One region of the Sphingobium sp. LF-16 genome, then DNA from elsewhere that is predicted to be linked to it. Evidence: riboswitches for the same ligand, from Rfam matches in the RefSeq annotation. Region 1 holds a riboswitch; the other holds the start of a gene.
The links. A riboswitch is a leader RNA that binds a small molecule or an ion and turns the genes downstream of it on or off. The one in region 1 is predicted to bind thiamine pyrophosphate.
Positions count from the first base shown of each region.

Region 2: linked by a shared signal. The riboswitch ahead of DIZ22_RS00730 (TonB-dependent receptor) and the one ahead of thiC (phosphomethylpyrimidine synthase ThiC) in region 1 are both predicted to bind thiamine pyrophosphate.

Region 1 covers NZ_CP029335.1:3,886,738-3,892,247, forward strand. The annotation lists gene DIZ22_RS18260 (transglutaminase family protein) at 1-143, opposite strand, end outside; gene DIZ22_RS18265 (hypothetical protein) at 473-676, shown strand; gene DIZ22_RS18270 (DUF805 domain-containing protein) at 826-1,182, shown strand; gene DIZ22_RS18275 (prolyl oligopeptidase family serine peptidase) at 1,254-3,350, opposite strand; gene DIZ22_RS18280 (hypothetical protein) at 3,373-3,657, opposite strand; TPP riboswitch at 3,767-3,874, shown strand; gene thiC (phosphomethylpyrimidine synthase ThiC) at 3,930-5,510, shown strand, end outside.
Region 2 covers NZ_CP029335.1:142,757-148,266, forward strand. The annotation lists gene DIZ22_RS00705 (leucyl aminopeptidase) at 1-554, shown strand, start outside; gene DIZ22_RS00710 (DNA polymerase III subunit chi) at 560-997, shown strand; gene ndk (nucleoside-diphosphate kinase) at 1,111-1,533, shown strand; gene DIZ22_RS00720 (hypothetical protein) at 1,815-2,453, opposite strand; gene DIZ22_RS00725 (glutathione S-transferase family protein) at 2,458-3,132, opposite strand; TPP riboswitch at 3,216-3,325, shown strand; gene DIZ22_RS00730 (TonB-dependent receptor) at 3,355-5,510, shown strand, end outside.

The sequences.
Region 1 (5,510 bases):
TTCGCCGGCTCGATCTTCAGCGCATAATTGGGGATCTTGGTGCGACTATGCGGCGCGGGCCGCAATCTTATCACTTGCGGACCCAGACGGATCGGGCGGCTATAGCGATAGGCGGTCAGGTGGTGCAGCGCGGCCTTGAGCATGATGCGATCAGAAACCACGCTTTGCTGCAATGCAATGCGAAACTGTCGCCTCGACAAAGATTCTCGCAATTTCCGTTCGCGTCAGCCCCGGCCATCCCCTCATTTAACCGACGTCATCCCGGACCCTTCGACAGGCTCAGGGCAGGCTTGATCCGTGATCCATTCGGCGCTTTCGCGCGGGTGTAACGCCGAATAGATCCTAACTTCCGTCAGGATGGCGCAGGTCGAGATTGGCAGGGAGCGACCATTTTTTGCCGGTCGATAGGCTTCAAGGCCTTCCTGATAGCGGACATCAAGCGATAAGGCTAAAACGGCGGAAGGAGACCACCATGCCCACCGTCGAAGTGTTTGAAAAAGATGAGATGACACCCCTCTTTCAAGGCGATTTCTCTTTTTTGCCCCGGATAGGGGAATACATCTCCAAGGATGCGGGAGGGTATTTCGACTACTACAATGTGGTTGAGGTCTGGCATCGCGAAGAGGGCGCAACTGGCGTCTTTCGAGCGTGCATTCGTGTTGAAATCAACGACTAGGCCATAGCCGGCGATAGGCAGCATACGACCATTTTTAGACGTTCTCGAAAAATAAGGAAATGTCCGAAAACAGCCATCTGCTCCGGCATCATAGCCGTACGGTTTCATAGGTGATATGCGGACGATAAATTCGACACGTGGAGATTGACTTGAAAGCATTCGCAGAGCGCTCCCGCTACCGCCCCGCATCGGCAGCGCTGTTCGTGATGTCCTATATTGCTCTGGCTGGAATTTTCGCTGGAGTTCCTAGCTGGCTTTGCTTTCTAATCGCTGCGGCCGCTTGGATCGCTTTGGCAACCATTACTCTCCATCGTCTGCGTGATAGTGGGCTCTCGGGCGCATGGATTTTATTGATGATCCTGAAATTTGGTGTCGGTCCTGATTGGCACCTTTCGGATTATGTGACGATGGATATCGGCGGCTCCATTCTCGCATGCGTGCCAATCATTCTAGGCTGGATTTTCCCTGCCAAGCATAACGGCAGCTATAGCTCTTCAGCGAACTGAAACCTGACTTTCCGCTACCCACCCATCCCGGCCATTCGGTCCGCACTGGATTTGTCCACGCGGCCTGGCCCCTATTTCCCCTCCAGCCTTTGGCTGAAATAGACCATCTGCATCGCCTGCAACCGCGCACCCTGTTCGATATCGGCGTCGCCCGAATGGCCGCCGGCGGTGTCCTCGTAGAAGAGATAGGGCAGGCCATAGTCCTTCAACCGCGCGGCGAACTTGCGCGCATGCTGCGGCCCGACCCGGTCGTCCTTGGTCGTGGTCCAGATATAGGGCGTGGGATAGGCCACATCCTTGCGGATATTGGCATAGGGCGAGATTGTCTCGAGGAACGCCTTCTCCTCCGGCACCGACACGCTGCCATATTCATCGACCCAGGATGCGCCGGCGGCGATCTGTTCATAGCGGATCATGTCGAGCAGCGGCACCTGGATCACCACCCCGTTCCACAGCTCGGGATGCTGGTTGAACTCCACCCCCATCAACAGCCCGCCATTGGACCCGCCATAAATGCCGAATTTCTGCGGGCTGGACAGTTTGCGCGCAAAGATATCCTGCGCCACCGCCGCGAAATCATCATAGATGATCTGGCGCTTGGTCTTGAGGCCCGCCTCATGCCAGGCCGGGCCGAACTCGCCGCCGCCGCGGATATTGGCCAGCACGAAACTATTGCCCCGCTCCAGCCACAGCTTGCCGGTGATCGCGGCATAGCTGGGCGTCATCGGCACCTCGAAGCCGCCATAGGCGGTCATGATCGTCGGCGTGCTGCCGTCGGGCGTCATCCCCTTCTTGTGGACGATGAAATAGGGAATTTTGGTTCCGTCGGTGGACGTCGCCTCAAATTGTTCGACCACAAGGCCCGCCGCATCGAACCGCGCCGGCATCGCCTTGACCTGTACCGGCTTCGGGTCGGCCGCGTCCATCGCCCACAATGTCGTCGGCGCCAGGAAGCCCGCGACGCTCAGATAGACCTGGTCGCTCTTGTCGGATGCGGCGACCGTGCTGATCGTCGCGTTGTCGGGCAGGTCGACCGGCTGCGCGGTCCATCCCGTGGCCCCGCGCGCATAGACCCGCACCCGCCCGCGCACATTGTCGTTGAGGCTCAGCACGACCCGATTCTTCGTCGCCACCACCCCGTCGATCGACTGGCGCGGCGTCGGCGCGAACAGGATTTCGGGGGTCAGCACGCCGCCATCCTGCAAGGCTTTCAGCGCCACGCTCGCCAGCGCGCCCGCCGGCACGGTCACGCCGCCGCTAGTCCATTCCTCGCTGGTCTGGATCAGCACCTGCCCGTCGACCATGCCCTGCAACTGGCTTTTGGCCGGCAGCGCCAGCCGCTTCGTCCCCTGCGCCGTCAGCAACCAGGTCTCGTTGCCGAAGAAGGTGACGCCGCGAAACAGGAAGGCGGCCCGATTGCCCTGCCCATCGCTCAGCAGGATGGGCATCGACATAAGCTGGTCGCTCGCCGCGCCGCGAAACACTTCCTGCGCGTCGTCCAGCTTCTGCCCGCGCTTCAGCGTCTTGACGACAAAGGGATAGCCCGACTTGGTCAGGCTGTCCGCCCCCCAGTCGCGCGACAGGAGGAGCGTATCCTTGTCCAGCCACACCGCATTCTGCTTGGCGTTGGGAATGTCGAACCCGCCCGGCACGAATGTGCCGTCGACCAGGTCGAACTCGCGCAGCCGCACCGCATCCTCGCCGCCATCCGATAGCGCCAGCAGCGCGATCCGTTCCTCGGGGTCGAGGATCACTGCGCCCTTCCAAACCCATTTCCTGCCTTCCGCCTTGGACAGCGCATCCAGGTCCAGCACGGTCGTCCAGCTCGGCGACGCCGACGCATAATCGGCCTCGGACGTATAGCGCCATACGCCCTGCGGATGGTCGGCATCGCGCCAGAAATTATAGATGCGGCCATGGATCAGCATCGGCATCGCGATCCGGTCCTTGGCCGATGCGATCGCCAGCGCGTCTTTGAAATAGCCGGCATAACGCGGATCGCCCTGCAGCGTGGCGACGGTCGCCTTGTTCTCTGCCTCCACCCACTGCATCGCGCGCGGCCCGGTCCAGTCCTCCAGCCAGACGAACGGATCGTCGGCCGGAGCGGGGGCGGGCGCGCCAGCGCCGGTCAGCAAGGCAGCAGAAACCATCGTCAAAAACCTCTTCATTGCGCCCCCCCCTTTGTTGTCCTCAATCCCGCGCGAGCTGGCCCTTCAGATAGCGCCGCCGCAACACCGCGCCCGCCACCAGCAAGGGCAGCGACGCGGCACAGGCGATCAGCCCCAGCAGCATCGGTGACCAGCCCATCAGGCTGTGGACGCCAAAGGCCGAGGGCAGGATCAGCAGCAGCGCCCCCAGCGTCAGCAGCCACAGCCCCCAGCGCCGCGGCCGTACCGCCACCATCCGCATCTCGTGCCGCAACGCCTTGCGCCGGGCCTTCTCGGAATCGGGATGGGGTGGGGCGCTGTTCTGCACGATCGGCCTCTTGCTGGATATTCTTCCAGTTATGGTCTCCATCGCCCCGGCGCAAGGCGATCGGCTCGCGAGGGGCTTCCCCTGCCGCCGCGCTTGCGCTATCCATTGCCCATATCCCCGGGGGACCGTCCGCAGACGGTTGAGAGGCGGCTTTGTGGCCGCGACCCGCTGAACCTGATCCAGTTGACACTGGCGTAGGGAGGGAAGCGCGTCGTGCCACTCATCCCGTGACACCACCCGCACTCTCTCTCCGCCTGAAGGAGAGAGACAATATGGCAGATGTCCCCGCCCGCACCGAAATGCGCGTCACGACCGGGCCCATTCGCGGCTCGAAGAAGATTCATGTCGGCCCGCGCAAGGTCGCCATGCGCGAGATTCATCTGGAGCCGGGCAGCGGCGAGCCGCCGGTCCGCGTCTATGACACCTCCGGCCCTTATACCGATCCGGATACGCATATCGACATCATGGCCGGCCTCCAGCAGCTTCGCCGCGACTGGATCCGCGATCGCGGCGATGTCGAGGAATATGACGCGCGCGAGATCAAGCCGGAGGATAATGGCCTGAAAGGGCCGGACCGTTCGGGCGGCGTCCAGCCCTTCCCGAACGTGGTGAAGCGCCCGTTGCGCGCCAAGCCCGGCGCCAACGTTTCCCAGATGCATTATGCCCGCCGCGGCATCATCACCCCGGAAATGGAATATGTCGCCGAGCGCGAGAATCTCGGCCGCGCCCGCCTCGCCGAATATGTCCGCGACGGCGAAAGCTGGGGCGCGTCGATCCCCGATTATGTGACGCCGGAATTCGTGCGCGATGAAGTCGCCCGTGGCCGCGCGATCATCCCGTCGAACATCAACCACCCGGAATCCGAGCCGATGGCGATCGGCCGCAATTTCCTGGTGAAGATCAACGCCAATATCGGCAACTCGGCGGTCGCCTCCGATGTCGCCTCCGAAGTCGACAAGCTGGTCTGGTCGATCCGCTGGGGCGCCGACACGGTGATGGACCTGTCGACCGGCCGCAACATCCACGACACGCGCGAATGGATCATCCGCAACTCGCCCGTGCCGATCGGCACCGTCCCCATCTATCAGGCGCTCGAAAAGGTCGGCGGCATCGCCGAAGACCTGACCTGGGACATTTTCCGCGACACGCTCATCGAACAGGCCGAACAGGGCGTCGACTATTTCACCATCCATGCGGGCGTCCGCCTCGCCTATATCCCGATGGCGGCGAAGCGCGTCACCGGCATCGTCTCGCGCGGCGGATCGATCATGGCGAAATGGTGCCTGGCGCACCACAAGGAGAGCTTCCTCTACGATCATTTCGACGAGATCACGGAGATCATGAAGGCCTATGACATCGCCTATTCCCTGGGCGACGGCCTGCGCCCCGGCTCGATCGCCGACGCAAACGACGAAGCGCAATTCTCCGAACTCTACACGCTGGGCGAACTGACCCACCGCGCCTGGAAACAGGATGTGCAGGTGATGATCGAAGGGCCGGGCCATGTGCCCATGCACAAGATCAAGGAGAATATGGAAAAGCAGTTGCAGGTCTGCGGCGAAGCGCCCTTCTATACGCTCGGGCCGCTCACCACCGACATCGCGCCGGGCTATGACCATATCACCAGCGGCATCGGCGCGGCGCAGATCGGCTGGTATGGCACGGCGATGCTCTGCTACGTCACGCCCAAGGAGCATCTGGGCCTGCCCGACCGCGATGATGTGAAGGTCGGCGTCGTTACCTACAAGCTTGCCGCCCACGCCGCCGACCTTGCCAAGGGGCATCCGGCCGCCAAGGTCCGCGACGACGCGCTCAGCCGCGCGCGTTTCGAGTTCCGCTGGCGCGACCAGTTC
Region 2 (5,510 bases), 830 kb from region 1:
TGGTCGAGAATATGCCCGACGCCAATGCCCAGCGCCCCGGCGACATCGTGACGTCGATGTCGGGCCAGACGATCGAGGTGCTGAACACCGACGCCGAAGGCCGTCTGGTGCTGTGCGACGCGGTGACCTGGGCACAGAAGACCTATGAACCCGAAGTGGTGATCGACCTTGCCACCCTGACCGGCGCGATGATGATCGCGCTCGGCAGCGAGCATGGCGGCCTGTTCGCCAACGACGACGCGCTGGCCGACGACCTGCTGGCGGCGGGCAAGACCAGCGGCGAGAAGCTGTGGCGCTTCCCGCTGTCGGAGGCCTATGACAAGCTGATCGACAGCCCGATCGCCGACATGAAGAATATCGGTCCGCGCTTCGCCGGCTCGATCACCGCTGCCCAGTTCATCAAGCGCTTCGTCAACGAAGGCGTGAAGTGGGCGCATCTCGACATTGCCGGCATGGTCTGGTCGGACAAGCCCGGCGCCACCGCCGACAAGGGCGCGACCGGCTATGGCGTGCGCCTGATCGACCAGCTGGTGGCCGACAAGTTCGAGCGCTGAAGCCGGTGCAGGTCGACTTCTACCAGCTGAGCCGCGATCCTGTGGAAGGGGTGCTGCCCGCGATCGCGGCACGCATCCTGGACATGGGCGCGCGGCTGCTGGTGGTGGCCGACGAGCCGGAGCGGCTGGCCCGCATATCGGCGGGCCTGTGGGCGGGGCCACCCGAAAGCTTCCTGGCCAATGGCCTGGCAGGCGACGGGGTGGACGCCGCCCAGCCGGTGCTGTTGGCGCAGAGCTGTGACGCTGCCAATGGCGCCAGGCATGTTGCGCTGGCGGACGGTGTATGGCGCGAGGAGGCGCTGGGCTTCGATCGCGCCTTCTATTTCTTCGATGCGGACACGATCGACGGCGCGCGGGCCAGCTGGCGGGCGCTCAGCAAGCGCGAGGGCGTGACCCCGCGCTTCTGGCGGCAGGAAGGCCGCAAATGGGTGCAGGGGCCGTGAACGCCCGGAAATAGGGACTTCTACCAAGCCCTCTCGCGCCCCTCTTGCGAAGTGATCCGGCCCGGTCTAAAGGGCGCGCAACTTTATTCCAACAATCCGGAGTTATGAGGGCCATGGCCGTCACGCGCACTTTTTCGATCATCAAGCCCGACGCAACCCGTCGCAACCTGACCGGCGCCGTCACCAAGATGCTGGAAGAAGCCGGCCTGCGCGTCGTCGCTTCCAAGCGCATCCGCATGAGCCGCGAGCAGGCCGAAGGCTTCTATGCCGTTCACAAGGAACGCCCCTTCTTTGCTGACCTGGTCGCCTTCATGATCTCGGGCCCGGTCGTCGTCCAGGTTCTGGAAGGCGAAAACGCCGTGACCCGCAACCGCGACATCATGGGCGCCACCAACCCGGCCAATGCCGACGCCGGCACCATTCGCAAGGAACTGGCCGAATCGATCGAAGCCAATTCGGTCCATGGTTCGGACAGCGAAGAAAATGCCGCGATCGAGATCGCCTATTTCTTCAAGCCCGAAGAAATCGTCGGCTAAACCCGACACCCGTCCCCGGACGAGCAAAAGGCCCGGCGCTCCCGCAAGGAGCGGCCGGGTTTTTTGTGGTTGGGGATGACGGATTTGGGTGGGAACAAGACATAGCCCCTCCCTTCCAGGGAGGGGTTGGGGTGGGTTGCGAGCGCAGCGAGCTTCTGCCCTATCGACCGTAGACCGCCGCTACGCGGCGCACCCACCCCCGGCCCCTCCCTGGAAGGGAGGGGAGTAGGAAACGTCCGCACTTGGTCGCTTGCGGCCTGCCTGAACGTGGCCGTGCGGCTCTAGCGTTTCGTCTGACGGGCCCAGCGGGTGTCGATCTTGGCCTGGGCGCTGGCGCCCTGGGCGTGACTGACCAGGGAGAGGCCGCGCAGGGTCAGTTTGTGGCCGGACAGCCATTTGCCGGCGATGCCATAGCCGATGTCGTAGACGGCGGAATCGCTGTGGGTGTCGCCATTGACGACGAACTGGGTGACGATGGTCACCGGCAGTTTCTCGTCGCCGATGCTGTCGTCGGGCAGCTTGGCGGCATTGCGCGCCTTTTTCAGCGCATCCTCGAACCAGCCGGCCTCGATCCGCGGTTCGCCGGTCGTGTCGACCGGGGCGATGCCGAGCGCCTTGGGGAAATGGATGGTCTGGCTCTGCACCAGCTGATCGGGATCGGCGGGCTTGAGCGTCAGGCGGCTGTCGCCATCGGCTGCGGCGTTGAGCACCAGCCGGGCGGCGCGGGCGGATGCCTTGCTGCTTTCGGCGGCCTTGCTGGCGCGTTCGTCCTTCTTGTCGGCCCAGTTGAGATAGAGGGTGAGGGCGGAGATCAGCACCGCCGCCACCGCCAGCAATTCGCCCAGCGTAATCCAGCGCCGGCGGATGCGGGCGGCTTCCTCCTTGCGGGTCTCCTGCTTGGCCTCGGGGCTGTCGCTCATCGGGTCAGGCCGTCTGTGGCGGGACTTCGAACTTGTCGATCACCCATTCCTCCGCCTGCGCCTCGCCGATCCATTCCTGCATCCAGGGATGGGCGATGATCGCGCGCATATAGGCTTCGGCAAAGCGGGCGACGGGCAGCTGATAGGTGATGAAGCGGGTCACGACGGGCGCGAACATCAGGTCTACGGCGCCGAACTCGCCGAACAGGAAGTCGCCCTCACCACCATAGCGGGCGCGGGCCTGGGCCCAGAGCTGCATGATCCGGCTGATGTCGTGAGCAACGGCCTCCGACGGCGGGACCGGGTCATAGATCTGGCGGATGTTCATGCTGTGCTCGCGGCGGAGCGCGGCGAAGCTGCTGTGCATTTCGGCCGCCATCGAGCGGGCCATGGCGCGGGCACCCGGATCGGTCGGCCAGAACTGGTCGCCCCCGGTCTTTTCATTGAGATATTCGACGATGGCCAGGCTGTCCCACACGACGATGTCGTCGCCATCCCACAGGATCGGCACCTTGCCGGAGGAGGGGGCGAACTCATCGCCCTCGCGACGCTTTTCCCATTCCTCGTCATAGAGAGGGACCACCACTTCCTCGAACGGAAGGCCGGAGAGCTTGCACGCCAGCCAGCCGCGCAGCGACCAGCTCGAATAGGCCTTGTTGCCAATGAACAGCTTCATCATGGCCATGTCTTAGCCGGGCGGGCTTCGATAAGTCGAGAGCCGATAGAGAGGGCTTTCCACTTCGCGTCGAACCGCCTAAGGGGCGGGCATCCCCGGGGGGCCGCTCATGCGCGGCTGAGAGGTGGTCAGCAGACCACGACCCGCTGAACCTGATCCGGCTGATACCGGCGTAGGGAGGGCAAGGCGGCAGGTCCGTCGTCCCTCCTGTGGAGTGGACGTGAAATGAAGACTGCCCGATTGCCCCATGTTGGAAGCGCCTGCCTGACGCTGGCCCTGTTGATGATCGCATCGCCCGCGATGGCGGAGGATGAACTGGACCAGTCGACCAATATCCAGGTCGTCGGCCATCCAGACCCCGAAGGCTTGCTGCCCGATCAGAGCGCGCCCAAGGCGGTCAGCGCGATCTCCACCGACTTCATCATCAAGCAGGCGCCGACGCTCAACGCCTTCCAGCTGGTCAACCTGCTGCCCGGCGCCAATGTGTCGTCCAGCGACCCCTATGGCCTGTCGGCATCGTCCAGCCTGACGCTGCGCGGCCTGGGCCAGGACCAGATCGGCGTATTGATGGAAGGCGCGCCGCAGAACGACATCGGCTATTATTATGCCTATCCCTCCCAATTCGCCGATGCGGAGAATGTGCGGCAGGTGATGCTGGCACAGGGCGCGGCAGATATTGACTCGCCGGTGGTCGCGGCGGCCGGCGGCCTGTTGTCGCTGACGCTGGATGATCCCAGGGCGGAGGCGGGCGGCCTCGTCAACCTGTCGGTCGGTTCCTATGACGAGCGGCGCGTCTTTGCGCGGATCGACACGGGACGGATCGGATCGACCGGGCTGAAGGCCTTCATTTCCTATTCCAACAACCGTGCCGACAACTGGCGCGGGGCGGGCCATGATCAGCGCCAGCATATCGACGCGAAGCTGCTGAACGAATGGGGCGAGGGCAACCGGGCGAGCATCGCCTTTTCCTTCAACGACGCCAAGACATCGACCTATCCCAGCCCCAGCAAGACGGACTGGGAAGCCTCTGGCCGCGGCTATAATTTCGACGAGACCTATAGCGAGGGGAACACCAACTACTGGCGCCTCTATCGCGCGCCGTTCCGCAATTTCTATGTCGCGGCGCCCGTCCACCTGAAGCTGAGTGACACGCTGAGCTTCGACAGCAGCGCCTATCTGCAGATGGGGCATGGCAATTCGCCCTATGGCACGCAGCTCGCCACCACCGGCAATTATCTGGGCACCGAGGAACTGACCCAGCCGATCGACCTGCCCGGTGCGGTCGATGGCGTCGCAACGGTGCTGGGCAACTGGACCGGCAAGCAGTTCCGCGTCGGCGACGTCAGCAAGCTGACGCTGCAGGCCGGCGCGCATCGGATCGTGGCTGGCCTGTGGTTCGACTATGGCACCGACCGGGTGACGCAATCCTATACGTCGATCGATGCCGATGGTCGGCCGGTCGACCAGTGGGGCTATCAGGACAAGGCGATCCGCACCGCCGACGGGCGGCTGCTCGCCTATGAGAATCAGCGCACCAAGACGGTCACCAAGGGCTTCTTCCTGTCCGACAGCATTGCGGTGACGCCCAAGCTGGGCATCGACATCGGCTTCAAGGGCGTCAACCTGCTGCGCAACGGCCGCAATTATCTGCCGGGCCCGCAGTCGACGGTGCGGATCGACAGCTTTGCCGCGCTGCCGCGGGCGGCGATCCATTATCAGCTGGACGACCGGCAGCAGCTGTTCGCCAACATCACCACCAATTTCCGCACGCCCAACGAGTTCGCGCTCTACAACAGCTATTATGGCGGCGAACTGGTGAGCCAGGGCACCAACGGCCTGAAGAATGAATATTCGATCTCGCAGGAACTGGGCTATCGCTATATCGGCCCCAGCCTGTCTTTTTCGCTGACCGGTTTCCATTATCATTTCCGCAACCGCCAGGTGGCGACGGTGATCGACAGCGGCGGCGCGCTGGTCAATTCGACCATCAATGCCGGCAGCCAGAACAGCTATGGCCTGGACGGCGAGATCGACTATCGCCCGGCCAAGGGGATGAGCATCTATGCCTCGGCCGAATATCTGCACACGCGGCTGAACGACGATCTGGCGATCAACGGCGATTATCTGCCGACCAGGGGCAAGCGGGCGGTATCGGCCCCCAGCTTCCAGTTCGCGCTGGGCAGCACCTATGATGATGGCCGGCTGTTCGGCAGCAGCGCGCTCAAATATGTCGGCCGCCAATATGCGACCTTCATGAATGACGAGAGCATCAAGGGCTATGCCACGCTGGACCTGTCGGTCGGCGTGCATCTGGCCGGGCTGATCGACGCGCAGGTGATGGACCTGCGCATCAACGCGATCAACGTCACCAATCCGCGCGT